Regions from separate parts of the Sporomusa sp. 246TCP1 genome, predicted to be linked through region 2. Evidence: riboswitches for the same ligand, from Rfam matches in the RefSeq annotation. Region 2 holds a riboswitch; each other region holds the start of a gene.
The links. A riboswitch is a leader RNA that binds a small molecule or an ion and turns the genes downstream of it on or off. The one in region 2 is predicted to bind cobalamin.

Region 1 (7,541 bases), 550 kb from region 2:
TTATATGGTGAATTCTTACGGATACAATTGCCGGTCTGATATTTGCAAACCAGCCTCAGCAATAGTACCCCTAAGTCCAATACTGCATATAAAGAGCATATCCTGGAGTATATAAAACTTTGTTATTATCCCTTCTTTGTCATCACCTCCCACTCAGATCAAATAACCGGCCCCCACATAAAGATATCCATTGAATTGGTATAACCGGATATTTCTGCTTTGGTCATGCCACCGGATGCGACACATACCAATTCCTCCAGAACACGCCGTCCGGCATCGGGAATGGTGTCTCCCCCGTCGATCACCGCGCTTAGATTCATGTCAATATGGTCGCTCATTTTCTCAGCCGCAGTACGGCTGCCGGTAATTTTCAGTACAGGCACAAAGGGGAATCCCTGCGGTGCCCCCCGTCCGGTAGCAAACGCAATTACATTGCAGCCAGCAGCTGCCAAACCAGTAAGAATTTCTGGCTCCCGTCCCGGCGAGTCCATAACAACCAGCCCTCTGACCTGCGGTCGTACACCATACTCATATACTGCCTGAATAGGCGCCGACCCGGCCTTGGCAATAGCACCCAGAGACTTTTCTTCAATAGTGGTAAGGCCTCCTTTAATATTGCCACCAGTAGGCTGCCCACCCCGAATGTCTTCGCCTACTGCCATAGCCCGTTTCTCCATGCGGGAAACTAGATTCAAAATACTTTGCGCCACTTGCTCGTTAGCGGCATGTCTGGCCAAAATATGTTCAGCGCCAATGAATTCGGTAACTTCACCTAATACGGATGTTCCACCGGCCTCTACCAATAGATCTGATGCCACCCCAATGGCCGGATTGGGCACCAACCCGGATGTAGTATCCGAACTGCCACACTTCATACCTAAAACCAGCTCGCTGATCGGAAAAACTTCCCGTTGCTGTAACGACGCCTCCCGTACCATATCTTGAGCCAGGAGCACTCCCTCCGCCGTGGTCCGCGCCGCGCCGCCGATTTCCTGGACAATTAGATGCTCCACGCGTTTGCCGCTGGCCTTGATGCCTTCAATAACTGCTGATAGGTCGGTACTTTCACACCCTAGGCTGACAATGATTACGGATTGCAGATTAGGATTACTCCCCAGCCCGATTAGAGTATGATTGACACGCCCGATATCCAGGGGGGTCTGGCAGCAACCCTGATGGTGCGTAAAACGAACCGCCCCCTGTACCTTACTGGCAATAGCCTCTACTACCTCGTTAACGCATACTACTGCTGATAAAATGCCGACATAATTTCGTGTCCCTACCGAACCGTTAGCGCGACGATAACCCATGAAATTCATAATTAAGCCTCCCCCTGCAAATCACCACGGCCTCGCAAACTTTCAATATTTTGAGTATGGGCATGATGCCCTTCACGAATTTCCTGCGTAGCCCGTCCAATAACTTCTCCGTATTTCATTATATCTTGTCCCTTAGGGATAGAATGAACGGCAAATTTATGACCGTAAGGAATGTCCTCACCGATAAGGATCTGTCGAATGTCATGTCCCAAACGGACATCTGCCTTTTGCCCTGCCTTTAGTATTTGAACTGCTGTTGCAACATTATCTGCCGAATTCAACATGATTGCGTCAATGGCCAAGATCTCGCCCCCTAAATTTTTTGATCTGTTAAATGTAATTTTTTTTTACAATATGACTGCTACACCGTCAGGAATGACCGTAACTTTGGACTGCGGACCGGCAATCAATCCAGCAGTCTTCAAAGCTTCCTCTAAGGTATAAGCAGTCTTCATACCTATAGTTTTGGCTATCTGATGATCACACTGATCAGTTACTAAAATAACGGTATGCTTTAACAGGACACGCGCGATAATTTGAGCTGCCCACTGATCAGGAATGGTTGACTCTGGCGGAATTTTCATGATTTTATCCATGATCTCCCTGGCCCCTCCCGGCGCATCCTGAAACCATTTAAAAAAGGTATCTCCGCCATGCCCGTCGTTACAAGCGGCGCAAATAATAATAACACCGTCTGGTTTACAAGTAGCCTCCGCAGAAGACAAGCCTTTCACAAGTTGATAAATATTTTGATCCAGTGGATACCCACCATTCGAAGTAATAACAATATTGGCCGGTTTTGCTTCTGCTTTGGCCAGCCCGCTGACAAATTTACAACCGGCTATGTGGGCTTGCTCCCTGTCACCGGCAAAAGCTTTAATGATCCGCTTGTCAGCATCGATGACCACATTTAGGATAAATGCCAATTTGGCCTGCTGAGCGGCATACAGCATATCAGTATGAATCGGGTTGCCATCAAGTATTCCCACTCGTGCTTTTTCATGAGCAATAAATTTGGCACAGTGGTTAGACATAACGGTTACACCGCTGACGATACCTGGCAAGACACTTTTTCGTCCACCGGAAAAACCTGCAAACAAATGTGGTTCAATAAACCCTTCCGAAACCAATAAGTCTGCCTCCATTGCCAGTTTGTTAATCACCAACGCACCGCCGGAAGGCAGTTTACCCACATCGACCAAAGCATCCTGATCCCAGCAATTGTGAATTACGATCTTCTCGTTTCTCATTATTTCTTCGCCGAATTTGTGCAAAAGTTCTTCCTGCGTGCTAGCGCGATGAAATCCGGTAGCAACCAGAAATGTGATATCTGCATCCGGATTGCCGTTTCTAATTTCCGCAAGCATTTGCGGTGCCATAATTTTCGTTGGAACTGGCCGGGTATGGTCACTCGCAATAATAACAACTTTACGACATCCCTTAGCTAAATCACGCAGACGTTTCGAGCCGATAGGATTTTCAAGCGCCTGCTTTACAAGGTCGGCTTCTGTAGCTTCCGGTCTATAGTGATGAGCGCGCGATTCCAAAACCGCTTCAAGTTGCTCTTCTGCTACATAAGCTTCCAAAATTTTTTTACCATAAGGAATCTTAATTGTAGTCATCATTTGCTCCTTTTGATGTAATGTCGTACCAATTATTGCGCTTTCTGCAGAAAATCGCTGTAATTTAGATTAATAGCTATTTAAACAACTATTAATATTATAAAATTTCAATTTATTCAGTCGAAAACCTCTGTTCCCTATTGACAATAATTATCTGCAACGATAGGATTTTTCTGTTCACTTTGCACATATTTATGACATTCTAGTAACTGTCTCACGTATATGTAGAGTCAGGTGACGGTTCTTTGACTCATTATATTATTCTCCCTAAATTAGACAAATCCTTTGTCTAAATTCCATATTTTCTATTTTATGTAATATTAATATGGTGAAACTATCCGAAACCTTTCAAAAAACACAGCAAAAAAACCCGCAAAGTTCGCGGGTTTAATTCCTTTCCAGATTCGATTGGTAGAGGCGATCCGCAACCTTGCAAATTCACCTTTTTTGAGATAAAAAATGGTCTCTTTATCCTATGGCAAATAAACCAATATAGCTACTGAATAAAATGCCTGATTATTAATAATCACCTTAAGATATTATTCTCAGTTGAAATTATTCCCACATAATTACGAAACTACAAATATCATTCATCCGAAATTATAATCCGTATATTCGCTTGAGGTCAGCGGCAACGTCAGGAATGCGGGTGGACAGCTGGGGTATGGCGTAGCCGACGTAGATGGGCGAGGTAACGAACCGGGGCATGACTTTGGCGGTTATCTGGCCGCCTATATGATAAAAAAAGATGTTGTAGCTGTTGCATTGGCGGTTGAAGTGGTGGAGGAAGTAGTGGGCACAGATCTGCAGGTAGTCGGCCAGGCGGTCGAGGTACCCGAGGTCGGCAAGCTTAATGTTGAGTTCAATGAAACCGACCAGCGGCTTGTCGGCGATGGTGAGTTCAACGCCGCCGTCGCGGCTGATGACGATGCCTTCGAGGCTGGCCGGGGGGATGTTGGCGGTGTAGTCGAGGTGGCGGAGACCGATGATCTGCATATGGGGGTGGCGAATGGAGCCGCCCGAGCTGGGGCCGTGGTTTTTGAAGAACAGGACCGTGGCAAATTCGCCGCCGGCGATCATGTCCAGCCATTTCTCAATGCCAAAGCGGATGACCCGGTGGAGATGGTCCTTTGGATAGAGCGACAGTTCGGATGCGCAGTCATCGGTTTCGATGAGGACGGTCTGGAAGGTGTCCCGGAGCACCGGATATTTGTTGACAATTAGGAGTATCGGCCCGTCTTCGGCGATGATGCCCTCAAGTTTGTCGCGACAACAGAAGGGGCATTTATGGCCGTTATCGACAACGGTCACCGGTTTGGTGCCGCCAATCTTGGTGTCAAAAACAAGATGAATCTGCCTTGAGGTCATGGCTAAGTCTCCTTATGGCCCAGAGTGTGTTGCTCTTCATATTATACCACACCGGGCAAATTTCCGAGACGTTCACGCCTGAATTATCGGCGAAGATCCGCCAAGAATTCAGCTATCACTTAAAGAAAAAAAAACCATGCCCACCTGTAACTAATAAGATCTGTCCACCTGGATGGATATGCCAATTATTTGTTTAATTGTAACCCTGGTTGACAATCCTGTGTGCTACTGTTAAAATAATAATAAATTGCATAAAGCAAGGATAGGTGCCTACACAGGCATAATAGAGAAGACCGGTGCAATACCGGCGCGGTCACGCCACTGTAATGGGGAGCGAACTCAAAAATATACCACTGGAATGAATGTTCTGGGAAGGTTTGAGTAAGCAAAGAGCCAAAGCCAGGAGAACTGCCTATCTGATAATCACCGTTTTGACCTACGAGCGATAGGAAGGGGATTGACATGTGTTTTTGTTATATTCCCGGCTTGCAACCCAAGTCGGCTTTTCTTTATCCACGCATGCCAAGTTGTCGGTCAGCTTAACGGGCCGGCAACTTTTTTTTGCTCTTTTTGGATACCTGGCATACAAAAAACATCAGGCTAATTATTTTAAAGGAGGCATAAACAATGGATTTTCCCGAGTACAGCCCCACGATCTTTTACCGTTTGATTCAGCAACACAAAGAAGCGCAGTTACTGTTTGCGGCAATTCGCCTGGGGGTATGTTCCTATCTCCAAAAGCCATCATCTGCCAGTGAAATTGCACAACACACCCAGTGTGACCCACAAAACATGGACTTTTTTTTGACGGCATTAAGCTCAATCGGCCTGTTAAAAAAGGAACACAATCTTTTCAGAAACTCGCCGGAAGCGCAATTATATCTTGATAAAAACAGTTCTTTATACCTAGGCGAATATTTTCTCTTTTGGGAAAAAAAAACCAGCTTGGAACAAGTCGAGGAATTGGTGCGTCACGGTGCTGCTGCACCCTGTCAACAGGATCAAGGACATGCCTTTTATAATTTCCGGGAATTAGCCCGCCTATCGGCAACAGAAATTCTTACCGGAAGGGTCCAGTCATTTCTTAAATCCGCACAGAATATTTTTCCCAAATCAACACCCCTTCACCTTCTTGATTTGGGTGGCGGATCGGGGCGGATGGCGCTAGAGTTCGGCAAAGAACATCCCCAGGCAACCGGAGTTATCTTTGAACATCCGTCCGTAGCCGATATTCCGGCCGGGCACATAGCAGAAGAACACTTAGAAGATCGCTTCTCTATCATCCAAGGAGATTTTACCTGCGACGACATCGGTTGCGGCTATCATCTGCTGATTGTTTCCGGCGTTCTTGATTTTGGCGGCGACGCTCTGGATGAATTGGTTACAAAAATTTCCGCGGCAGCGCTTTCCGGTGCGTACTTATACCTTGTCAGCCACGACGTAAGTGATGATTACACAGCTCCTAAGGAGTCCATTGTCGGTTGGCTGTCTAGTCACCTTGCCGGTCTGCGTATTTTAATGCCCAAAAGCCGCATCAAAGCGGCTTTAACTGCTGCAGGTTTTCAACCATTGAGCATAAACGAGCAAAACGGTGTAATATCAGGACTACAGGGCGAATGGTATCGGCGCGACTGACCAAGGTTTGATAACATGTACAAAAAAAGAAAAAGGAGAAAACGCAATGAGAAAAAAGCTGATAATATTCCTTGCACCAATGATCGCCTTAATGCCTTCCAGTCAGGCGGCATGCACCGAGTTGGAATCCTTCCCCTTACCTGAAGTCATTGTAACCGCGACTAAAACACCACTAGACACAAAAGCTGTCCCGAATGCAGTTGACATCATTACCGCCGCAGAAATTCAGTCGCGAAACGCCCATACCTTAAGAGAAATCATTGATTCTTTGCCGGGCGTGGCTATCAATCGCAGTGGCGGTCGCCGCGCTCTGTCCATCCGCGGCTTTGATTCCCGTTACTCAACGATTCTGATTGACGGACAACGTATTCCGGCAGAACCTGATGCGGACTATGAATTGGACCGTCTTTCCCTGGACAATATCGCGAGAATCGAAATCGTACGGGGAAACGCCAGTGCTCTTTATGGCGCGGATGCAATGGGTGGTATTATCAATCTAATTACCAAAAAATCGCAGGAGCCTAAGACCGTGCTGCAATTTAAAAACAGCACCCTGACGAAACATGGAGACAATGAGCACTGCTATTCCTTGAGTTACGACTCTGGCCGGCAAAACAAGATGAGTTTTACTCTTACCGCAGACAACACGAAAAATGATGCCTTTTTCAAAACCAACGGAACTACTTTTTTCCCTTTTGGCACACGCTCCCATGTGGACACTCGGCTGGAATATCAGCCAACATCTCAGGAAACATGGACACTGAGCACGTCTTATTTGCAGGAAGATACGAACGAGTATGGCACTATGTCAGGACTTGGCGGCATTATTGTTAATACGGATATCCATGATGATAATCGTCGCCAAAGGTATTCATTAGACTATCAAAAAAGTCTCCCGGGTAGGGAATTATCAGTGACTGCCTATCACTCCATCTGGGAAAAATACAATAACACAATTAATCGTTTGAGTGGTCAATATACCAATTCAATATATGGGTACAGCACGATTTCCGGCCTGGAAGCACGATTAAGCCGGAGAATCGGCAATTTGCATAAACTTACCGTAGGCGGAGAATATCGTCCGGAACTGTTCCGGGGAACCGGAATTCAAAGTGGGGATGGTAATTTCAGCAAAAGTTTCCACGGGAAAACATACACCGGCTCAGAGGTAAAAACCGATTACTCGGCGCTATATGTGCAAGATGAATGGAATTTGTCGCCCCAATGCTTGATGATTTCGTCCCTGCGATTCGACGACAGCAACCGCTTCGAAAGTAATCTGAGTCCCAAAATCGGTCTTACCTATTCACCGCAGCCTGATTTGCGGTTTAAGTTCAATGCCGGTACCGGCTTTCGCGTTCCTTCGCCCAATCAGTTGTATATGAATTTGAACATTATTCGTAACGGCAGCTTGGTCAGTCTTCTGGGAAATAGCTCATTACAACCGGAAAAATCAACATTTTACGATGTTTCTGTTGAACGTGACTGGGGTCACACTGCCGGAAAAATCACTTTCTTCTACAGCAAGGTTAAAGATATGATTGATGAGGTGTGGAGGGCATCAAATGAAATCCAGTATCAAAACATTGGCCGTGCC
Region 2 (7,541 bases):
CCTTACGCTACTATTGCTGATATGCTGTTAGCTGATGGCATTATGCCGCGCGAGGAAGCCATAAAATATGCTAACCCCAATCCTGGTATTCAAAATATCGCAGCCGCTTTGGAAAATCTACTGTTAGCTGCCGCCAGCCTGGGTTATGGCACTTGCTGGATGACCGGACCGACGCATGCCGCTGAAGATATTTCTGCATATATTGGTTTTAATAAAGAAGGCTATCAGCTAGCTGCCATGACACCACTGGGTGTTCCTGCTGCTGATAAAGTATCAGTGCCGCCGCGAAAACCGGTGGAGGATGTGTTAACTTTTATTTCTTGATATGAGAAAAGACTGGTGTTGTACCTAAAAAAAATCCGGATATCCGGATTTTTTTTTATATCAGGGATACATTAGCAATGTATCTATTACGCAGTGGAGGTTGGGTAATTCGACAATGGAACAAGCAGTACTTAATCATATCGACACCTATGGTTACTTTGCTATTTTTGTAGCTATGTTGCTTACAGGTACAGGCCTGCCCCTACCAGGGGAAGTAACCTTGGGGATTACCGGTTATTTAGTATATAGCGGGCAACTAGAAATGCTTCCTGCGATAGCGGTCACCGCATTGGGAGATTTACTGGGGGCTGCTATTAGTTATGGACTGGGTTTGTTTAGTAGAACAAATATCGCTCAACATTTTTCCTTCCTCATACCAACTGAGTCGAAACTGCTGATGATTGAGAAATGGCTTAATCAATACGGCATTTTCACTATTGTCTTTGGAAGGTTGCTACCTGTAATTCGCGGCGCTATTCCAATTCCGGCAGGCTTTGTCCAGATGAATGGCAAGATCTATATTTCCGGAATTTTTGTTAGTTCAGTTATTTGGTGTGGTGCTCTTATCTATCTGGGAACTGGGCTAGGGCATAATTGGCAACAGTTAGCTGGTTTAGGTAATTCGATTGGTTTGACAGCAGCAGGTGTGTTGGCTATCACCATTCTAATTGGGTATTGGCTTTTTTGCGCAAAAAAATAACTCCAGCCGGTACCCCTCGTAACTTCCGTAACCCCCCGGCCTTTGCCGGAAAAAGCGTTCCGCAGGAGAAAAGCCGGGCGGTATTCCGTTAAAAAATCCGTACTGTTTGAGCGTAGCGAGTTTACGGATTTTAGGAATATCGTCCGGCTTTTCAGCTTTTGGAGGCTTAGGGCCTAGACTTTTTGTTACTTTTGGGGCAATGCCAAAAGTAAAACCCCGCTCCTTGTACTCCATTGACTCAACGTAAGACAAAGGATTGCGTTAGCGGTTTTCTTATTTGCTGCTAAACAGGACGGCGGGCAAGAGTACGAAGTTTCATTTCATGTTCGCCGGTGACTTCTGCCAGGGACTTTAAGTCTTCGTGGATGTTATCAACTTTTCTACTGGTTAATTGGAGCAAATGATAGATGTCTTTTTGCTGGACTTCGCCGTATTGGTCAATCTTGCTTTCTAAGCGGGTAATATTGGCTTTGGTAGCCATAGTGGATTGGATTGTGGATGACGGTATCCATATCAGATTTACCAACAGAAAAAGGCAAGAATCTACTATATACAAGTGTGAAAGGGGAGAGTAAACTACAGGTAATAAAAATTATGACTATGGTGACAGGTATTTACCCAAATTTTAAGGGAATATAATACCATAGCCATTTGAGAATGACGGTGGGCGGCAGGGGGACTAATGTGGAAACTTATGAGAAGATTCATCGATTGCATGAATTGATTGAAACCAAAACGGTAGCCGATTTGCCAGGCCCCTACAAGGTAGGTGTTGACCTGGGAACAGCCGATGTGGTGCTGGTTGTTATTGATGAGGCAGGTAATCCGGTGGCGGGTAGTATGCAGTGGGCTTCAGTTGTAAAAGACGGTTTGGTTGTTGATTTTCGGGGCGCCATGGTTATTGTTGAAGAGTTGAAGGCTGAGGTTGAAGCGCGAATGGGAGTTACCTTAGTTAAAGGAGCTACTGCTATTCCGCCTGGGACGATGGGAAGAAACGCGATGGCCTGTGGTCATATTATTGCCGGGGCTGGTTTGGAACCCGTCTGCCAGGTAGATGAACCGGTGGCGGCGGCTATGGCTTTGGGGATTTCGCATGGCATTGTGGTAGACATTGGCGGTGGTACTACTGGTATTGCTGTTTTACATAAGGGAGAGTTAGTTTTTACGGCTGATGAACCAACAGGGGGTACGCATGTGTCCCTAGTTTTGGCAGGGGCATATAAGATATCTTTTGAAGAAGCGGAGTTATTGAAACGCGACTTGACTCAGCACCGCAAAATTATGCCGGTGATTCTGCCGGTTGTGGAAAAAATGGCAACTGTGGTTAAAAATATGTTAATTGGCTATGAAGAGTTTGATGACTATCCTATCTATGTTGTGGGCGGTACGGCGTATTTGCAGGGGTTTGAAACCGAGTTTGGCAAAGCGTTTGGCCGGCAGGTCCATGTACCGCCCCATCCTTTGCTGGTGACACCACTGGGAATTGCAATGTTTGGTTAGGTTTTTATAATAGAACTTTTCTGACTAAAAGTTTCAACATCTTGCGAACCTACATAGGCTAACAGGAGAATGGTCATAACTGTAGAACGAGTATAGCAGATCAAAATTTAATAATTTGCCACCATACAGGTGCCTCTTAGTAAGCTAAGAGGAGAATAGGGAAGTTCGGAAGGATTGCAATCCTTAAACGACGCGGTCGCGCCACTGTAATCGGGGAAGAATGCTTTTATTATGCCACCGGCAAGCGGGAAGGCAAGGGTGTTCTTATGATCCGTAAGCCAGGAGACCTGCCTGTTTTGGCTGTTATTTACCTCCGCGCCAGAGGTAGTACCAGAAGGACAGGATTTTATGAAAATATAACCCTGGCCCTTTTGGGCTAGGTTTTTTTTTATTTATTGTATTGGCGCAAAACAAAAAAATAGGGGGATTCAGCATGAATTTTCAGGCAAGAGTAGATGATTTAGTTAATGGTGCAGCAAAACCAGTAAATAGCCTAGGCCTATTAGAGAAAATTTTTAAAAAAATGTTATTGGCCTGGGGTACGATGCATCCGGAAATTAAACCCTATCATTTAATATTTGCAGCCGATAATGGCGTTATTGAAGAAGGTGTGGTGAATTTTCCCGAGGAAATTACCTACCTTCAGGCGCAGAACATGGTAGACGGGCGAGCGACTATTAGTTGTTTTTGTCAGGTTAATAATGTTCCCTATTCGGTAATTGATATTGGAATCAATAACAAAAAAACAGTAGGCATCAACCGCAGAGTTGCTTCCGGCACCAAAAATTTTATGAAAGAGGAAGCCATGACACCGGCTGAATTTGAGCAGGCCTGGCATGTAGGGGAAGAGATGGTTAATTATGCCATAGATACCCAAGACGCTAATTTGGTGTCTTTTGGCGAGATGGGAATTGGTAATACTACTACTTCTTCCGCCGTGTTGCATGCCATGACCGGTATTTTACCTGAATTTGTCGTAGGGTATGGAGCCAGTACACCAACGAATGAGGTTATCAGAAGAAAGTGTGTTGTAGTGGCTAAAGGCGTTGAGCGCCATCGGGAAAGCTTTTATCGCATTGAGGATATTTTGCGCTGTGTTGGGGGCTTTGATATTGTCGCCATATGCGCGGGTATGATTGCGTGTGCAAAACGCAAAACTCCTTTTGTCATTGATGGTTTCATTACCGCTGTGGCTTTTGCCTGTGCCGCACGGATTAGCAGGGAGGTAGAGCATTGCGGGTTACCTTCCCATATGTCCAAAGAGCCGGGGATGTCTTATGCGATGCTGTTAGGTAATATATTGGCTGATGATATACCCATCAGGGCTAATATGGGATTAGGCGAGGGAACCGGAGCTATATTGATGGTTGCCATGCTTAAAACCATGACCTATACTATGTATAATATGGCGAAACTTTCTGATTTTGAGTTAAGCACACCAGAACCGCAGCGAGTGGCAGGTATGTAATAAGTAAGGCTATATCTTCCTGCTTGTTGCTGATGAAAAGATATAGGAGACACAGGTATGTATACACTGTTGATTGCCGATGACGAACAATTAGAGCGGCAGGCCTTGCGGTTTATTATTGAGCATAATTGCCCGGAGATTCACATTATTGCGGAAACCGGGGATGGCAAGAGTGCGGTAGTTATTACTGCTGCCGAAAAACCGGATATTGTGCTCATGGACATTCGTATGCCTGAGATTAATGGTCTGGAGGCGGCACGTGCCATTAAAGCAAGGGTGCCTGATACAACTATTGTCATGCTGACGGCCTTTGATGAATTCAATTATGCCAAAGAAGCGCTGTCGCTGGGCGCGGCAGAGTATCTGTTAAAGCCGCTGCGACCGAAAGATTTGCTGCAAACGCTACAGACTATTGCGGAGAAAATCACCCACCGGAAACGCAAGGCACAGGAAGAAGCCGAGCTCAAAAAAAATCTTGATCAAGCCTTGCCGTTTATCAAGAATTCATTTATCCATGACGTGATTACCGGCAAGGTTACTGATCTGGCCAACTTTCAAGATCGGGCTGGTTTCTTGGGATTTAAAGCGGATTCCGGCGTAATTTTGGTGGCTAATATTGATAATTTTAAACAGCTTACCCGTAAGACATCGGAACTGGAAAAACAGGTGGTTAAGCAGCGAGTATACACACATGTTTGCGAAATCGCCGGTAATGGAATATTGATTGTGCCTTTCGGCGGCGATGAAATCATTATTTTTGTCGGCTATGAGGGTGAAGTCGAGCAGGGACAAGTAGAGCGGCAAGTTAGGGATATGGCCAGAAAAATCAGGGACGGTATAATTCAGGTAGGCATTAGCTTAACAATTGGAATTGGTCGCTATTATACTGATCCGCTGCAGATTCATAAGTCTTATCTTGAAGCAGTAAGCGCACAGCAGCAAAAATTTTATTTGGGTGATAATCAAATAATTCACATAGACGATGTGCCTCACTTGAATGTCGCACCTTTCCACTACCCTTTTAATTATGAACGTAATCTCCTGGATAAAGTTCGCTGTGGTGAACGGCAGCAAGCTAAGGAAATTTTGGGGCATATTTTACACGAAATTTTTACAGCCAAAGCTAGTATGGAGACGGTAAAGGCGTGTGTACTCGAACTGCTCATAGTATTATCCCGAGCTGCTGTCGAGGGCGGTGCCAATCTCGAAAAATTAACGTTGCTCAATTTTAACTGTATAAATCATTTGGTAAGCTGCTCAGACCGGGAAGAGGTGCGTCACTGGATTTTGGATTCCCTGGATCAATTCCTGGATAATATGCTGGAAAACCGCAGCAGTATGAATGTAAGACTAATAAATAAGGCTTGTACTTATATAATAGAAAACTTCCATAAAAGTATCTCTTTAGATGAGGTTGCCCAAACTGTCCATTTAAGTCCTTACTACTTCAGCCGGATTTTTAAAGCCGAAAAGGGCTGCAACTTTGTTGAGTTTTTGACTAAAGTCAGAATTGACAAGGCTAAGCTTATGCTGCGTAACCCGGAACAGACAGTTGTTCGCGTGGCTGCTGAGGCCGGTTACCAGGATGCCAGTTATTTTTGCCGGGTATTTCGTCAGGAAGTGGGGGTTACACCCAATCAATACCGTACAGAGCTTAAAAATAGCAGACCAAGTTCTGAAGCAGTAAAAGGGTAGCAATAAGTTTTGGGAATATAACAAAAAAATACTATTGTGGCGGCAAATGCCACCGGGAGACTAGACGGATATAAAAAAGACTGTGAAAAACAGTCTTTTTTTTGTTGTGATTTGGGAAAACACCGATAATTCACAAAGAAGTACCATAGGGTGAAAACAGGTTTTTTTAAGGACATATTTGGGCGGCAATACTCGCAAATATGTCCTGTGGTTACGCAACTTCATCTCAAGGTAAATTTTTTTAAAAAACTAATTAGTAAGAGAAGTCAAAAAGACAACAGAATTGTGAGGTAGGGTTATGCTTCAAGAAAAACCGAGAGTGGTACAAGAATATGTGCCTGGTAAACAGGTGACGTTAGCTCATCTTATTGCCAACCCCAAAAAAGAACTGTGCGAGAAGCTGGGGATTGTCGATAAGGGAGCCATCGGCATCTTAACAATTACTCCTTGTGAAGCAGCGATTATTGCAGCCGACGCAGCAACTAAAACGGCAGCAGTACAAATTGGCTTTATGGATCGTTTTACTGGTTCTGTGGTTATAACCGGCAATGTTTCAGCTGTCGAAGCAGCCTTAAATCAAGTAATCAACCTATTATCAGAGGGTCTGGGTTTTTCAGCCCCCAAACTGACAAGGTCCTGAGCCTGTGATTATGCTGGTCGGACCTGTGGGAGCAGGAAAAACATCATTAATTAATGCCCTTAACAATGACTGTAACAAGGCTGAAAAAACATCAAGCATCTGTTTTACTAACGGAGCCATCGATACACCTGGTGAATATGCGCAAATGCCGCGTTTTTACTCGGCGTTAGCCGTGACAGCGACTGAGGCCACGTTAGTTCTCATGGTTCAGGATGCCACAGATTGTCGTATCACACTCCCCCCCGGATTTACTGCCATGTTTCCGCGACCGGTAGTAGGAGTAGTCACCAAAATAGATGCCCCCGGGGCTGACCAGGAAAAAGCCAAAAACCGTCTTTTACAGGCAGGAATCAAAGAACCTTTATTTTGTGTTTCTGCGTATACCGGAACAGGTTTGGCTGAATTAACAGAATATCTCACGCGAAAGGAGGTGTAACTATGAGCGATGCGTTAGGTATGATTGAAACAAAAGGTTTGGTAGGAGCTATTGAGGCCGCTGATGCCATGGTCAAATCAGCTAATGTTATTTTGGTAGGCTATGAAAAAATTGGTTCAGGGTTAGTCACTGTGATGGTGCGTGGTGATGTTGGAGCTGTCAAAGCTGCTGCTGATGCAGGAGCTGCTGCTGCCAGAAATGTAGGCGAGGTGGTATCTGTTCATGTAATTCCCCGTCCGCATGCAGATGTTGAGAAAATTCTTCCTACAGTTAAATAGCCATAATTTTGGAGGTGTAATTATATGCAAGACCAGTTGATCGAAAAGGTCATGGATGAAATTAAGAAACGCATCGAGACAGAAGCTCAAGCCGCTCCTGCCCAGGAAGTTGTAAAGACCGCCTGCAATCCTGGTATTACCGAATTTGTTGGTACCGCTATCGGTGATACTGTTGGGTTGGTTATTGCCAACGTCGACCCGATGCTGCATGAAAAAATGAAACTTGATCCCAAATATCGCTCTATCGGTATTCTTGGTGCCCGTACCGGGGCCGGCCCGCACATTATGGCCGCTGATGAAGCCGTAAAAGCCACTAATACCGAAATTGTAACAATTGAACTTGCCCGTGATACCAAAGGTGGTGCCGGTCATGGCTGCCTGATTATTTTCGGAGCCGAAGAAGTATCTGATGCTCGCCGGGCCATTGAAGTTGCCTTAAAAGAACTTGACCGTACTTTCGGTGATGTATATGGTAACGATGCCGGTCATCTTGAACTCCA
Region 3 (7,541 bases), 1.8 Mb from region 2:
GAGCCTTCCGGCCCTTCCGGTCCTTCCGGCCCATTGGCTAACTCCAGCTCAATCAGCGTCTCCGGCGGCATTTCAACAGGCAGTAACGCCTTATTAACCAACCAGCCGGCACCGGTTAACACAATACTGTGCACGAGCAGGGAAATAACCATAGCTTTTCGCCAACGTAAACCTGCCGCCAATTCCATTACTTATCCTTCCTTTCAGTAGCGATAGCCACTCTGTAGGCTCCCGCTAGTTTCAATTCATCGAGAACAGCCACAACTTTGCCGTATTCGGCAGTTTTATCAGAACGCAGGATAAAAACCAGGTCGCTCTGCTTATTCATTTCCAGCTGTACCCGTTTTTTTAACATTTCCAGTGGAATATCTTCCTGATCAAATAAAATCCGGCCCTCTTTGGTAACGGTAACCGCCACACTGCGCGGTTTATCGTTCTGCGCCGCAGCTGCCTGGGGCAAATTAACAGGGATAGTTTGCTGGTCAACCATATAAAGAGTACTCATAATAAAAAACACCAGCAAAAAGAAGATAATATCAATCATCGGAATAATCATCAGTTTAGGCTGATGTTCTGAACGCAGATTACGCAATTTCATGACGTTTCTCCTGTTTGATATGCCCCAACACCAACAGACAGGACTGTTCAATATTGGTGATTAGTTGATCTAACCTATGGTTAAAATAACTATATATAATCATGGCCAAGGTGGCTACACACAAGCCCGATGCCGTAGCAATGAGCGCTTCCCCAACACCGCCGGTAATGGCCTGGGGCTGACCAGCTTTGATATTCATAACACTAAAAGAACCAATCATGCCAACAACGGTTCCCAGGAGACCAAGAAGCGGTGCAATGGTTACAATGGTGTCCAGATGGCTTAAATTAGTCCGTAGACTGGCGACAGCCAAAGCCGCTTCCCCTTCAAGCACACTTTCTACATTAGTGCAGCCGCACTGCACATAACGAATGCCTTTGGCAGCCACCGCAGCGGCAATGCCTTGGGTCTGCCGGCATAATTCACAGGCAGCGCCCCAGTTGGCACGTTCCAGTAAAGGGGTAAGCTGCGCGGTAAACTGCTGCATATCGGTGTTCATTTTCCTATAATACAAAAACCGTTCCACCCCAATGGCCGCCACCAGTATGGAACACGCCAAAATCAAATACATGACTGGGCCGCCTTTATGAAATATACTAAAACACTCAACTATAAAGCTCATTTTTACTCCTCCGTTTTGCTTGCTGCACCTTGTTTACGATAAGTTTTTAACAATGTGCATAATGTTGTTTTCTGACAAATCACGCAGACTATAATAGGTAGATCCCATTTCACTGGCTACTGTCCGAGCCAAACCCAGCTTAACGAAATCATTCTCGGTATCAATAACCACACTATGTACGCCTGCCATATTTATCTTGCTTGCTATTTTTAGGGCATCAGCCATACCATCACCGCCGGCGGCGGCGGTATTGGCCCGCCCATCGGTAACAAGTACCAGCACCGACTTCATTTCCTGTTCTTTTTGCCGGTGGGAAGTCAGTACGGTCAAGGCTACTCTCAAACCTTCTGCCAGTGGCGTTTTACCACCTGTCGGCAGATGGCGCAAACATTTTTGCGCCAAATCCACGCTGCGGGTAATAGGCAACAGCACCTCGGCAGTCTGCCGCCTAAAGGCAATCAAACCCACTTGATCCCGCTTTTGATACGCGTCCTGCAGCATGGCGCACACAGCACCCTTGACGGCCCGCATCCGTTCCCGCGCGCCCATGGAACCACTGGCATCCACGACAAATAAGAAAGTACTGCCAATGCGCTTTTCCCGGATTTTTTGCCGCAAATCTTCGTGTTCAATAGCAATGGCGCATTTGTTTCTGGCGCGGAACTTCTGATAAGACGCCGCCGCCCGCAAGGTAGCATCAAAGGCCAAATCAGTCACCGGCCCGTTCGGGATACCTGCACGCACATAGCGTCCCTGCTTGGTATCAGTACGCGTTAAACTGCGTTTGCCGCTGCCTCGTCGTTCCTGCCGATCCTGGGGCAACGATAATTCCATCCGGACAAAGGGAAAATCAGTATCAATATCGGCCACTTTTTCCTGATCGCTGCCCTCACTTTCCGGCTGCTCAGCAGGAGGATCTGTCTGTTCTTCCGACTCTTCCGGGTTTTGCTGGTCTGAGCGCGAATCAGGCGGTGGTGGCTGAGTTTCCTGTTGGTCGGCAGAATCTTCGTCATCAGGTGGTTGTTCCTGATCCTGATCTTGCTCAGGTGGTTCGGGCGGCAGCGGTTGTTCCTCCTGGCGCATGCGCTGCGGCAGTACATAACAGGCAGCTTCGTCCAGATCACAAGGCAATAAATAGGTGCGCCCGGCAAGTGCTGCAATCGCCCGCGCGACTTCCAATAAGAACAGTTCAGCCCGGTGACCTGCCGAATGTGCCTTAGCACACATCTGTGCTGAAAGCAGCATCATAGGTTCAGCTATAGTAATATCAGGGAGCAGGCTTTTAGCAGCAGCCACCTGCTGTTTGATTTCTTCCATGTCAGCAGCATAACGCTGACAAAATTTTTCCGGTTGGGCTTCGCAATCCAGAATCCGCCGTACAATTTCAGCCCGTTGAACCTCATTTTGTTCCCGGCTGACAGCAGCATATAATCCAAACCTGTCAAGAATCTGGGGGGATAAGCTTCCCTCCTCCGGATTCATAGTACCGATAAGAGTACAAGCTGCTTCATGTACGCAGGAAATTCCTTCGCGCTCCACTTGGTGCATACCGGTCGTAGCTGCATCTAAAAGACTGCCCAAAAAGTCATGGCGCAGCAAATTAACTTCATCAACATAGAGAATATGGTTATGGGCCCTGGCAAGCAATCCCGGCAAAAAGCGGCGCTCGCCACGTTCGACAGCATGCTGCATATCCAAACCACCAAACACCATATCCTCAGTGGCATTGAGCGGCAGCTCAATCAACTTGGTTTCACCAATAATTTCTGCCAAAGAACGCACCAGCGTCGATTTGGCTGTGCCCTTTTCCCCTGCCACCAAAACACCTCCAGCCTTGGGGTTGACAACCGCAATCAAAAGCGCTCGCTTGACAGCTTCCTGCCCGACAATAGCCGCAAACGGAAATATCATGCGCTGCATTATAGCATTCCTCCCGTTTGGCTTATTGCTGCGCAAACACAGCTTCTACTTTATCCCAGTCCAACGTGCCATCCTCAAAGGGGCGCCGCCGCATCCGGTGAGGCAGCGCCAGACGCGCAGCTTTTTTTACGTCTTCTGACTTTACTTCCGTCCGTCCGGCAAAGGCAGTCAGCGTCATGGCGGTCTTAATAACGGTAATATCGGCCCGGTGGCCATCAACATCAAGCGCAATGGCCAGTTTGGCGACAAGCAGGAGCAGCTCATCCTTAATGGTTACCTGGGGCAGCAAAAGTTGGGCCTGTATAATGCTTTTTGCCAGGGTTTCCTGTTCCTCCTGGTATTGCCGGGCAAAGCTGTCTGTATCCTTTTCATAGGCCAAACGCCGTTTAATAACCTCCACCCGCCACTCGGGCTGGTTTTCTCCGGTCACAACCACTGATAATCCGAAGCGGTCTAATAACTGCGGCCGGATATCACCTTCTTCCGGGTTCATTGTGCCAACCAGCACAAACCGGGCCGGGTGGGAATAAGATACACCCTCGCGTTCCACAGTATTGACTCCCATGGCGGCGGCATCCAACAACACATCAACAACATGATCATCTAAAAGGTTAATTTCATCTACATACAAAATATTGCGATTAGCCTGTGCTAACAGGCCGGGGTCAAATTTCTTTTCCCCCTGCTTGATGGCATGTTCAATATCCAGCGTACCAACAACACGATCCTCGGTTGCACTAACAGGCAGTTCTACCACCCGCATCTTGACAGACTGAGTAGCCAGACCCTGTTCCTGTCCCATTTTTTCCCGGCAGACATCACACCAATGGCTGCTATCTGCCGGATCACAATGAAAAGGACAGCTTTTGCTAACCTCCATGGCAGGCAATAGATCGGCCAGCGCTCTAACGGCTGTTGATTTGGCTGTTCCTTTTTCTCCTTTGATTAATACCCCACCCAGCAGGGGGTTAATTACATTTAATATGAGTGCCAATTTCATGTCCTCTTGCCCAACAATGGCAGCAAATGGATATACAGCAGTATGTTGCATACGTTAATTCATCTCCTTGTAAATTTCATCCATTTAGCTCTAACTAAAAAAAGAGACCTCCCTTATATAGTAAGGAAGGTCTTTCGAAAACTTGTTAAATATATATAATCCCCTCCCCATACCTCGTGGGTAAATCGGTGACTGTTACTCAGGCAGTTCTCCTGGCTTTGGATCATGGCTTGCTTAAACCTTCCCAAGACGGTTTCATCCCAGTGGCATATCTTAAGCTTGCTCCCCATTACAGTGGCGGGACCGCGCCGGTATTTCACCGGTCTTCCCTATTAAGTCCTTACGGGCACCTGACTCTGTCAATATTCTGTTAAAATAGGAAACTCCTGGTTTTTTATACCAGGAGTGAATTCAGCCAAATCACAAACTTCTTGGAATATCCCAGAAGAATTGCTAACTGTAATCCCCTCCCCATACCGCGTGGGTGAAAAACGGTGATTGTCAGTTAGGTAGTTCTCCTGACTTCGGATCATGGCTTGCTTAAACCTTCCCAAAACGGTTGTTTCAGTGGTATATCTTAAGCTTGCTCCCCGTTACAGTGGCGGGACCGCGCCGGTATTTCACCGGTCTTCCCTATTAAGCCCATATGGGCACCTAACTCAATAATATTAAATTACTTACTTGTATTATTTATACTATAGAAAAGCAACTACATTGTCAATAGTTTCAAGCATTTCTTTATATATTCAGCTAAATCCAGTATCCTATACAACATCAGGTAAATACCCATCAAACTGGGCCGCGTACAGCCGAGCATAAAAACCAGCTTTATCCAATAATTCCGCGTGCGAGCCTTCTTCCACAATTCCTTCATCGGTAAGCACGATAATCCGGTCCGCGCCACGAATAGTAGCCAGCCTATGAGCAATTACCAATGTTGTGCGGTTACAGGACAACTTGGTTAAGGCCTGCTGAATGACCCGCTCAGTCTCATTATCCAGTGCTGAGGTCGCTTCATCAAGAATAAGAATGGGTGGGTTTTTCAGGAACATTCGCGCGATAGCAATCCGTTGTTTTTGCCCGCCGGAAAGTTTGACACCCCGTTCACCGATAAACGTATCATAGCCTTGTTCCAGCTCTGTAATAAAATCATGGGCATTTGCTCGCTTAGCTGCAGCAATAATCTCCTCATCGCTAGCGCCAATTTTGCCATACGCAATATTTTCCCTGACAGTATCAGAAAATAAAAACACGTCTTGTTGGACAATACCGACATTTTCCCGTAGTGATTTTTGCGTCACTTGCCTGATGTCAATGCCATCAATCAGTATCCGGCCTTGCTCAATTTCGTAAAATCGGGGAATAAGGCTGCACAAGGTGGTTTTACCACCACCAGATGGACCAACGAACGCCACCGTCTCTCCTGGCTGAATTGTAAGATTGAGACTTTCTAGCACATTGTGCTTGTCATTGTAACTAAATGTCACTTGATCAAACACAATGTGTCCGTTGACTTTGGTGAGATTTTTGGCGCCGGGAGTATCGACGATATCTGGTTCCATATCCAATATTTCCACAAAACGGCGAAAACCGACCATGCCTTTTTGATACATCTCAGTCAGCCCGGTAATGCGTTTGATAGGGTTAAAGAAAATAGAGATATATAGCAAAAAGCCGATAAACTCACCCATCGTCAGCCACCCATGATGAATATATATCCCCCCAGCAATGAGTACTGTTAAATAAATTATATTAGTGAAAAAACTGATACCACTATGATAAGACCCAAAAATCCGTAACGCCTGTTTGCGAACCGCAAGAAAATCGCTGTTTCTCCGGGTAAATTTATCTTGTTCATACCACTCATTAGCATAGGCTTTGACTATTCGGATGCCGGAAATGCTGTCTTCTACCTGGGCATTAATATCAGCTACTTTAAGCCGCATATCCCGGAAAGAATCTTTTAATTGGCGGTTCCTGACCAAGGCAAACCATAACATAAATGGTACAAACAAAAATGTAAGCAAACTTAATTGCCAGTTAAGTGTAAGCAAAATAAAAAAACTTCCGGTCATGGTGATAAGGACGATAAAAATCCCTTCAGGTGTATGGTGGGCAAACTCGGAGATCTCAAAGAGATCATTGACAATCCGGGACATTATATATCCCGTCTTGGTATTGTCGAAATAGCGAAATGTCAGTTTCTGCACATGGGCAAACAGTTCCTGGCGCATGTCATACTCCATTTTAGCCCCAAGTACATGGCCGAAGTACTCCACTGTATATTGCAGTGCATAACTTGCCATATACATGATTAGCAGTCCGACGCCTGCCCATAGCAGCAGGGAAATATCCCCTGCTGGCAGGATATGATCAATAACCTGCCGTACAGCCAAGGGAAATACCAGATCTATGGCGGCCATGAGCGTGGCACAAGAGAAATCAAGAAAAAATAGTGGCAGATGTGGACGGTAATACAAAATAAATCGTTTGAGCATAGCTACCTCCCCCTGAATAATAATAGCTAATAGACCTCCCTTATATAAATAAAGGAGGCTTCCCTGCCTACAGAAAAGCCGTGTAGACATCGGTTCCAATCTGTACAATTAGTCCTGCATAAAACAACTGCCCTAGACGCATAACCAAACGTTCAATAACTGCCGGACCGGAAATCCTCAGCAAAGGAAGTGTAAATGCACTGGATGATCCTTTGAGCAAGGGAAAAGATACTTTTGATTTTTGAATATAAAAGAGGTTGACTGCCTTGCTATTGCTTTAGCTTTATCTACTTCCCCCGCCCCCATGCACTGAGCAATTAGCGAGGACGTTCCAATTCCCATTGCCAGAAATACCGCGATATAAATTGCTACAATAGCATTAGCCATTCCGACAGCAGCGACTTCATGCAAACCGATTTGTGATACAAAAAAAGTATCCACAAACCCAACATTGGTCAATAAAAAATTTTCAATGACAGTAGGTACAGCAAGTGCCAATACAGCTTTTATTTCCAGTTTATACATCAAAGGGAATAACCGATGCCAGCAGTGATTTTGCATACTCATTTTGCGCATTAACCAAATCTGCGCTCATGAGCTGTTCCACAACTTCCCCTCTGTACAAAAATACAATTTTATTGCACAAATGAGCCACAGCCTGCAGATCATGAGCTACAAAAAGATATGTCATTTTCATTTCCAGGCGAAGTTGATGAAGCAGATTCATTACCTGTGTTTGAACAGATACGTCCAAGGAACTGATGGCTTCATCCAGAACGATAAATCTCGGATTGGTGGAAATGGCTCTGGCAATACAGACACGCTGAACCTGCCCACCGCTCAGTTCATGAGGATAGCGGTCTTTTAGATCAGGCGACAAGCTTACTTTAGCCAGAAGAGCAT
Region 4 (7,541 bases), 3.0 Mb from region 2:
GGTTTGACGGCAGTGGCTATCCTCTTGCCGTTTATGGCGATCAAATTCATCGATATGCGCGAATTATTGCGGTTGCCGACATATATGATGCTATGACTTCGGATCGCGTTTATCATCGTAAAATCTCACCATTTGCAGTAGTCGGAATGATTGTTGAGGAAATGTTTCAAAAGCTTGATCCTGAGATTGGTGCAATTTTTTTAAATAATGTTCGTGATTATTTTATCGGCAATATTGTTGAATTAAGTGATGGCCGCCAAGCGGAAGTAATTTATTTGGGACAATTTATGGCATCACGGCCAATAGTAGTTACTGAGGATAAGGAATATATTGATTTAGAATGTAACAAAACGTTGCGAATTGTGAAAATCGCTAGAGCCTAACTAATATTAATGCGATAAGGGGAGTATATTTCTTAGCTATGCTGAGGCAGGCCGGATTGATCCTATTTTGTATCATACTAGGAGTGAACAATTATGAGGCAAACTACCCAGGGACGTAGTTCTAATAGCACAATTAAAGATGTCCAAAATAGCTGTGACGAACGTGGTATTGCAATTCAAAAAGTTGGAGTCAGTGATGTGCATCTGCCGTTTTTAATAAAAACTAAAAGCGGTTCCTTTCAAAGTGTTTTAGCCAAAATTAAGCTTACCGTTGATTTGCCGCAAGAGTTCAAAGGGACACACATGAGCCGGTTTATTGAAATTCTTAGCGATTGGAGTCAAAAACCGGTGTCCTACCGGGAAATTGAGTATATGTTGACAGACACAATTGACCGTTTGCAGGCCAAAAGAGCGCATATTGATATTAATTTTAAATATTTCATCGAAAAGATGGCACCAGTGAGTGGCTTTAAAAGCATGCTGGATTATGATTGTGTATTTTCAGGTAACTTAGTGCATGGCGGGCATTTGGACTTGATGTTTGGTATTACGGTACCATTTACCTCACTATGTCCCTGTAGTAAGGAGATATCGCAATATGGGGCGCATAACCAGCGGGGGATTATGAAGGCGAAGATTAAACAACAGCCGGGAAAGTTTATCTGGATTGAAGATTTGGCAGCAATGATGGAAGAACAAGGAAGTTGTCAGGTATATCCTTTGTTAAAGCGCGGGGATGAAAAATATGTTACGGAAAAGGCCTATGAAAATCCTAAATTTGTTGAAGATGTACTCAGGGACTTAGTCTTAACGTTGCGTAAGATTGATGGTATTGAATGGTTTGAAATTGAGTGTGAAAACTATGAATCTATTCATAACCATAGCGCCTATGCCTCGCATATTGAGTGTGTAGAAAGCTAATAAAGCGGCGCCGGACTCCAGTAGGCTAGTCCGGCGCCGCATTTGGGTTTTGGGACTATTCAGCGGAATAGTCACCATTTGCGTCATATTTGGCAGTTAAGGTTTGGTTGGCCATAGCGCTTTTCGAATTGGTCGCTGAGGTAGTGCTGCTGCTTGTTTGCGATTGTTTAGCAAGTTGGCTTAACTTGTTCATATCTGCAGAGGTAGCCGAAGCTGTGCCGGAAGTAGCGGAACTAGCGGAACTAGCGGATGTTCCGGACATTCCGGAGGCTTTGCTGGAGTAATCGTTATTTGCATCCATCTTGGCAGTCAAGGTACCATATTCGCTTTTGCTTGCTGCTTGTTTGCTTTGTTTGGATTGTTCCATAATGTGATTACCTCCCTGAATTTTAATTTGGCCATGTGACCAATATTAGTATCAGAAAACATATATCAAGTCATACCAGGGATTTTTTGCCCAATAGCAATTCATATAAAAAATCCCAGTTGAGGTTATAATATGAAACAGTTAATTGTGAATGCAGATGATTTTGGGTTACATAAAAACATTAATCTTGGCATTATCGAAGGGCATATCCGAGGCTGTATTACGAGTACTTCACTTATGGCCGGTGGACCTGCATTTAATCATGCGGCAGCGTTAGCTGCCGAACATCCGCAATTGGGGATTGGTGCTCATCTTACACTTGTGGGTGGAATGTCGGTAACTGATCCGGGGTCTATTCCTTCCTTAGTTGATACTGAGGGGATGTTGTGTACCAGTTATCCGGCATTTTTGAAAAAGTTTTGTTTGGCAGGTATTTGCTTAGACGATGTGCGCCGTGAACTAACGGCACAGGTTAAAAGAATATTGTCGGCTGGCATTACGATTACTCATCTTGACAGCCATCAGCACCTGCATGTGGTGCCGGGGATTCTTGATATTGTGCTAAGTATTGCCAAAGAATTTAATATCAGGGCTATACGGATACCGGCTGAATCGCTGGTGTTCTTAGGTGGTTTTAAACCGGGAGCAGGCAGGATAATTGGCCGCTCCGGTCTTAGTATTTTGGCTGGTATGGCTCGTTTTAAGGCGCGACAGGCTGGTTTAGCGGCACCGGATCATTTCTATGGAATGGTAGCGGGCGGCAGTATGGAGGAAAAGTTACTACTTACTATTATTGATAATCTGTCTGAGGGCATAACAGAAGTTATGGTTCATCCTGGCTTAGATGAGGTTGCTCTCAATAGCGTATTTAACTGGCAATACCATTGGCAGCAGGAACTGAGTGCAATTACTAGCTGCCGGGTTGTTCAGCGTTTGGAACAAGAGAATATTAAACTCGTGTCATTTGCCGGGATGAATAACAGTAAAGGGTGATTGCTATAATTTAAATTAAAATATTTAATTTTGATAATTATCGTCTTGCTAGCAGGAAAAGAGCCAATTATATGGAATAATACCACTAACATAATTTGATAGTGTAAGGGAATGGGTGCTTTGTGCTTAATAGGGAAGTCCGGTGTAATACCGGCACGGTCCCGCCACTGTAATGGGGATGCTTCCTAAATTTGCCACTGGGAAACCGGGAAGGCTTAGGGCGGCGATGAACCAGAGTCAGGAGACCTGCCTGTTCTAACACACGCCGCTAGGACCTACGGAAGATAGGCAGGTGTGGGTACAATAATCAGGCAAAATGCATATATTGTTTGGTGTTATACCCCCTGCTAAGGGGGTTTTTCTATTGTCTGATATACCAATACCAATGCGCAAAGGAATAACTACCGGGACTTGTGCGGCCGCAGCTGCCAAAGCGGCAGTACTGGCCTGGCAAGGTCAGCAGGCTGCAGTCGTTGAAGTAATTTCACCGCAGGGCATAACACTGACAGCGCCGATTGCTGCCAGTCATGCGCTTGCTAATGGCGGTATTGGCTGGGTAATTAAGGATGCCGGCGATGATCCGGATATTACGAATGGGGTTAAAATTGTAGCGGAAGTAATTATAACCGATCAGCCGGGAATTATGATCAAGGCCGGTGAGGGTGTCGGTACGGTGACAAAACCGGGTCTGGCTATGCCGGTAGGAGAGCCGGCTGTAAACCCTGGACCGCGTATCATGATTACTAAGGCGGTTAACGATTGTTTGCCGCCAGGTAAAGGAGCTGTAGTTACTATTTCCGTTCCCAATGGGGAGACAATAGCTGCTAGAACGCTTAATCCAACGCTGGGAATAGTGGGCGGGTTATCCATTATTGGTACTACCGGGATTGTTGAACCCATGTCTGAAGAAGCCTTTAAAAATTCGCTGGTACCCCAAATTAGTGTGGTGCGGGCACTGGGATATGACGAAATCGTATTTGCCCCCGGAAAGATTGGACAGGATATTGCCGTTAATCGCTATGGTTTACCAGCTGAAACAGTTGTGCAAACAAGTAATTTTATCGGACATATGTTGGAAAATGCCGTGAAGTATGAAATGCGACGGGTGCTTTTATTTGGTCATCTGGGGAAAATCGGTAAAGTTTCGGCAGGAATATTCCATACGCATAATCGAATGGCTGATGCCCGGATGGAAACAATAGCTGCCTATATGGCCGTTAGCGGCGCACCGCAGGCAGCCATTGAAGAGGTGTTGTCTGCGACTACAACCGAAGCAGCTATGCCGATTATTGCCCGCTATAATATGAACAAGGTGTATAATTTATTGGCTGAAAGGGCCAGCAGCAGAGCCATGCGGTATGTGTTTGGTGATTTAACAGTGGGAACAGTTATTGTAACTTTAAAGGGAGAGATACTGGGGCTTGATCAGACGGCCCGGGAAATTGGAGGACATTTAGGATGGAATGTACCTATCGAATAATTGTTGTGGGTATTGGTCCCGGCTCGCCTGATTATCTGTTGCCAATAGCCAGCCGGACAATTACGGCGGCGGCTGTTTTGGTCGGTAGTCAACGGTCGCTTGATACCTTTGCGACGAATAATCAGGTTACCAGGGTGATTGACAAAGATATTACCGGTGTGCTTGATTTTATTGAACAGCAGTTTGCCAGTCAGGATGTAGTTGTTATGGTATCAGGTGATCCAGGGTTTTACAGTATGTTGACTGCACTGAGAAAGCGTTTTGCCGCTAAGCGCCTTACTGTTATTCCGGGAATTAGTTCAGTGCAGCTTGCTTTTGCGCGAGTGGCCGAGGTTTGGCAGGATGCGGCTTTAATCAGTATGCATGGCCGCAGGGCTGCTGACGATGTATTATGCTATCGCCCCGGATATAAGGTGGGGATATTAACAGATACTCAGCATAATCCGGCAACGATTGCCGGTATTCTATTAGCTCACGGTTGGCCGGTGACTGCTTGTGTGTGGCTATGCACCAATCTGTCCTATGATAATGAGGAAATAGTCAGTGCAACGTTGGCTGAGACAAGGTCAATTTCCGGGTTTGAACATAGTGTAATGGTGGTGAAGGCATGACACAGGGGCTAGGGATTCCAGACAGTCAGTTTATTCGGGGCAATATTCCGATGACCAAGCAGGAGATTAGGATATTAACCTTAGCAAAGGCTAATATTGGCGCTAATGATACTGTCATTGATATTGGTGCAGGTACCGGCTCATTGTCAATAGAAGCAGCTTTGCTAGCTAAACATGGCAAGGTATTTGCCATTGAACGTGAAGCAGAAGGTTTTGACTTAATCAAGGCTAATGCCGTTAAATTTAAAGTGGAAAATGTTGAGCCGATACTGGGAGCAGCCCCGGAGGCATTAGCAGGATTGCCGGCTGCTGATGTTATTTTAATTGGTGGCAGTGGCGGGAAATTGCCAGATATACTGGCTTGTGCCGACAAATTGCTTAAACCGGGTGGACGGTTGGTTGTAACAGCAGTTACAGTGGAAACGCTCTCTACTGCACTTCATATACTGAGAGAGAAAAAGGAATACAATGTCGATGCCTGCTCGGTGCAGGTAACCCGAATTCAATCAGTAGGTGCCAGTAATATGTTCAAGGCACTTAATCCGATATACATAATCGCGTGTAGTAAATAGGTTCAGGCTGGATGTAACAGCCTAAGAAGAAGGGAGATAGTAACATGAATGTCTTTTTCGTTGGAGCGGGTCCGGGCGACCCTGAATTAATCACTGTTAAAGGTCAGCGGCTTTTGGGACAGGCGGATATTATTATTTATGCTGGTTCATTGGTCAATCCAGCACTGCTGTCGCTGGCTAAAAATGGTGCTGCCATCTATAATAGCGCCTCTATGACCTTGGATGAAGTTATTGCTGTTATGGAACAAGGGGTTAAAGAAAACAAGTTGGTAGTCAGACTTCATACCGGAGATCCCAGCATTTATGGTGCTATCCAGGAACAGATGGATAAGCTGGCAGTCAAAGATATTACTTTTGAGGTTATCCCGGGTGTTAGCTCTTTTCTGGCTACCGCTGCTGCTTTAAAACAGGAATATACCTTACCCGATGTATCTCAGACGGTGATTATTACCCGGCTGGAAGGTCGTACGCCTGTACCTGAAAAAGAAAAGCTAATTAAGCTGGCCAGTCATGAGGCAACTATGTGCATCTTTTTGAGTGTGCATATGCTGGACGATGTGGTACAAGAGCTAATCGACGGTGGCTATACAAAGGAAACGCCGGTAGCGATTGTGCAAAAGGCGTCCTGGCCTGATCAGAAGATTTTTCGTGCTACCTTGGCTACAATTGCTCAGCTTGCTAAAGAAAATAACATTGACCGTACAGCTATGATTGTTGTTGGCAAGGTTTTAAGCACAGAGTATGCTTTATCCAGACTCTACGCCCCCGAATTTGGACATATGTTCAGGGAGGCCAAGTAGGCTGTGAAAGTAGCAGTCATTTCAGTAACTAATAAAGGCGCTGAATTAGCCAGCAAGATAGCGCCGCTTATCGGGCCTGAAGTTGATATATATGCAAAGGTTGGGCGAAATCCGTGCAATGAACCTCATACCTACTGCTGTTTAGGTGATTTGGCCGGTGAACTATTTTCAAATTATGATGGTTTGCTTTTTATTATGGCAGCAGGTATTGTTGTGAGAGTGATTGCACCCTATGTTAGAGATAAACGGGTTGACCCGGCGGTAGTGGTTATGGATGATGGCGGCAATTTTGCAATTAGTTTGCTGTCAGGTCATATTGGCGGTGCCAATGAGCTGGCGCAGCGGGTGGGGAGTGCTGCCGGGGCCACGCCTGTAATTACGACAGCAACAGATGTTGCAAAATTACCGGCTGCCGATGTACTTGCCGCCAAACTTAACCTGGTGATAGAACCATTTAATTCTTTAAAGACAATTAACGCGGCCATTGTAAATGGTGATAATGTAAAATTCTTCCTGGATAGAGAGCTGGCCGGACAGGAGCAATATATTTGTTTGGCGGCAAAACAGGGGGTCGTGCTGGCTGATAGTAGTGGATTAGCTCTTAGCGAGGAATATGATGCAGCCGTTGTAATTACCGACAGGAAACTAAGTATCCCCAAACCACACCTGTATTTGCGTCCCGGTAGTTTAGCCATAGGTCTTGGCTGCCGGCGCGGCACGACCAGTGCTGAAATTTTAGCAGCTATCAGTCAGGCTTGTTTGACTGTTAAACGCAGTAGTAACAGTGTGGCCATAATTGGGAGTACAGTGGTTAAGGAAGACGAAATCGGTCTACTGGCAGCAGCTCGGCAACTGGCAGTGCCGATTAAGTTTTTTTCTAATAAGCAATTGCAAGCGTGTATTGAACAATATGACTTGTCGTTATCAAATTTTGTTAAAGAAAAGATAGGAGTGGGAAATGTATGCGAACCAGCAGCAATTCTAGCGGGGAAAAGCAACAACCTGATTTTGCCGAAAGCGAAGTATCCCAAAGTGACTGTGGCTATCACGCAGGTAAACTATCGGTGGTGGGAATAGGGCCTGGCAGTCAGATTGATATGACACCGCGCGCCAGGCAAGCTATTGAAGGTGCTGAGGTCATTGTCGGGTATGATACTTATTTAGAGTTGATAAAAGATTTAGTGTCTGGAAAAACCATTATCGGCACAGGTATGATGCAGGAAATTGATCGTTGCCAGGCAGCGGTAGAACAGGCAATGGAAGGAAAGCAGGTTGCCGTTATTTCCAGTGGTGATCCAGGTATCTACGGTATGGCCGGCCTGGTGCTTGAACTTGTTGCCAAATATCCGGAGACTGTTCAGCCTGAGGTTAGTGTTGTTCCTGGTATTAGCGCTGTTGGGGCGGCGGCTTCTAT

Region 1: linked by a shared signal. The riboswitch ahead of AC1ECB_RS16230 (methyltransferase family protein) and the one ahead of AC1ECB_RS18805 (nicotinate-nucleotide--dimethylbenzimidazole phosphoribosyltransferase) in region 2 are both predicted to bind cobalamin.
Region 3: linked by a shared signal. The riboswitch ahead of AC1ECB_RS10535 (magnesium chelatase ATPase subunit I) and the one ahead of AC1ECB_RS18805 (nicotinate-nucleotide--dimethylbenzimidazole phosphoribosyltransferase) in region 2 are both predicted to bind cobalamin.
Region 4: linked by a shared signal. The riboswitch ahead of cbiD (cobalt-precorrin-5B (C(1))-methyltransferase CbiD) and the one ahead of AC1ECB_RS18805 (nicotinate-nucleotide--dimethylbenzimidazole phosphoribosyltransferase) in region 2 are both predicted to bind cobalamin.

What each region holds. Positions count from the first base shown of each region.
Region 1 is NZ_CM170492.1:3,417,330-3,424,870, forward strand. Features, by position in the region: gene AC1ECB_RS16210 (UxaA family hydrolase) at 159-1,319, opposite strand; gene AC1ECB_RS16215 (UxaA family hydrolase) at 1,322-1,621, opposite strand; gene larA (nickel-dependent lactate racemase) at 1,667-2,944, opposite strand; gene AC1ECB_RS16225 (DUF4931 domain-containing protein) at 3,542-4,309, opposite strand; cobalamin riboswitch at 4,557-4,739, shown strand; gene AC1ECB_RS16230 (methyltransferase family protein) at 4,937-5,944, shown strand; gene AC1ECB_RS16235 (TonB-dependent receptor plug domain-containing protein) at 5,991-7,541, shown strand, end outside.
Region 2 is NZ_CM170492.1:3,967,909-3,975,449, reverse strand. Features, by position in the region: gene AC1ECB_RS18825 (nitroreductase family protein) at 1-324, shown strand, start outside; gene AC1ECB_RS18820 (DedA family protein) at 440-1,024, shown strand; gene AC1ECB_RS18815 (hypothetical protein) at 1,308-1,505, opposite strand; gene eutJ (ethanolamine utilization protein EutJ) at 1,709-2,524, shown strand; cobalamin riboswitch at 2,635-2,833, shown strand; gene AC1ECB_RS18805 (nicotinate-nucleotide--dimethylbenzimidazole phosphoribosyltransferase) at 2,958-3,992, shown strand; gene AC1ECB_RS18800 (response regulator) at 4,050-5,687, shown strand; gene eutS (ethanolamine utilization microcompartment protein EutS) at 5,986-6,327, shown strand; gene AC1ECB_RS18790 (EutP/PduV family microcompartment system protein) at 6,338-6,763, shown strand; gene pduA (propanediol utilization microcompartment protein PduA) at 6,766-7,041, shown strand; gene pduB (propanediol utilization microcompartment protein PduB) at 7,066-7,541, shown strand, end outside.
Region 3 is NZ_CM170492.1:2,159,445-2,166,985, forward strand. Features, by position in the region: gene AC1ECB_RS10515 (energy transducer TonB) at 1-188, opposite strand, end outside; gene AC1ECB_RS10520 (ExbD/TolR family protein) at 188-598, opposite strand; gene AC1ECB_RS10525 (MotA/TolQ/ExbB proton channel family protein) at 585-1,220, opposite strand; gene AC1ECB_RS10530 (VWA domain-containing protein) at 1,254-3,140, opposite strand; gene AC1ECB_RS10535 (magnesium chelatase ATPase subunit I) at 3,163-4,191, opposite strand; cobalamin riboswitch at 4,326-4,509, opposite strand; cobalamin riboswitch at 4,632-4,813, opposite strand; gene AC1ECB_RS10540 (ABC transporter ATP-binding protein) at 4,905-6,638, opposite strand; gene AC1ECB_RS10545 (MATE family efflux transporter) at 6,816-7,136, opposite strand; gene AC1ECB_RS10550 (ABC transporter ATP-binding protein) at 7,156-7,541, opposite strand, start outside.
Region 4 is NZ_CM170492.1:948,078-955,618, forward strand. Features, by position in the region: gene AC1ECB_RS04540 (HD-GYP domain-containing protein) at 1-383, shown strand, start outside; gene folE2 (GTP cyclohydrolase FolE2) at 516-1,304, shown strand; gene AC1ECB_RS04550 (hypothetical protein) at 1,360-1,671, opposite strand; gene AC1ECB_RS04555 (ChbG/HpnK family deacetylase) at 1,804-2,664, shown strand; cobalamin riboswitch at 2,761-2,932, shown strand; gene cbiD (cobalt-precorrin-5B (C(1))-methyltransferase CbiD) at 3,050-4,144, shown strand; gene cbiE (precorrin-6y C5,15-methyltransferase (decarboxylating) subunit CbiE) at 4,123-4,755, shown strand; gene cbiT (precorrin-6Y C5,15-methyltransferase (decarboxylating) subunit CbiT) at 4,752-5,327, shown strand; gene cobM (precorrin-4 C(11)-methyltransferase) at 5,372-6,127, shown strand; gene AC1ECB_RS04580 (cobalt-precorrin 5A hydrolase) at 6,131-7,204, shown strand; gene cobJ (precorrin-3B C(17)-methyltransferase) at 7,225-7,541, shown strand, end outside.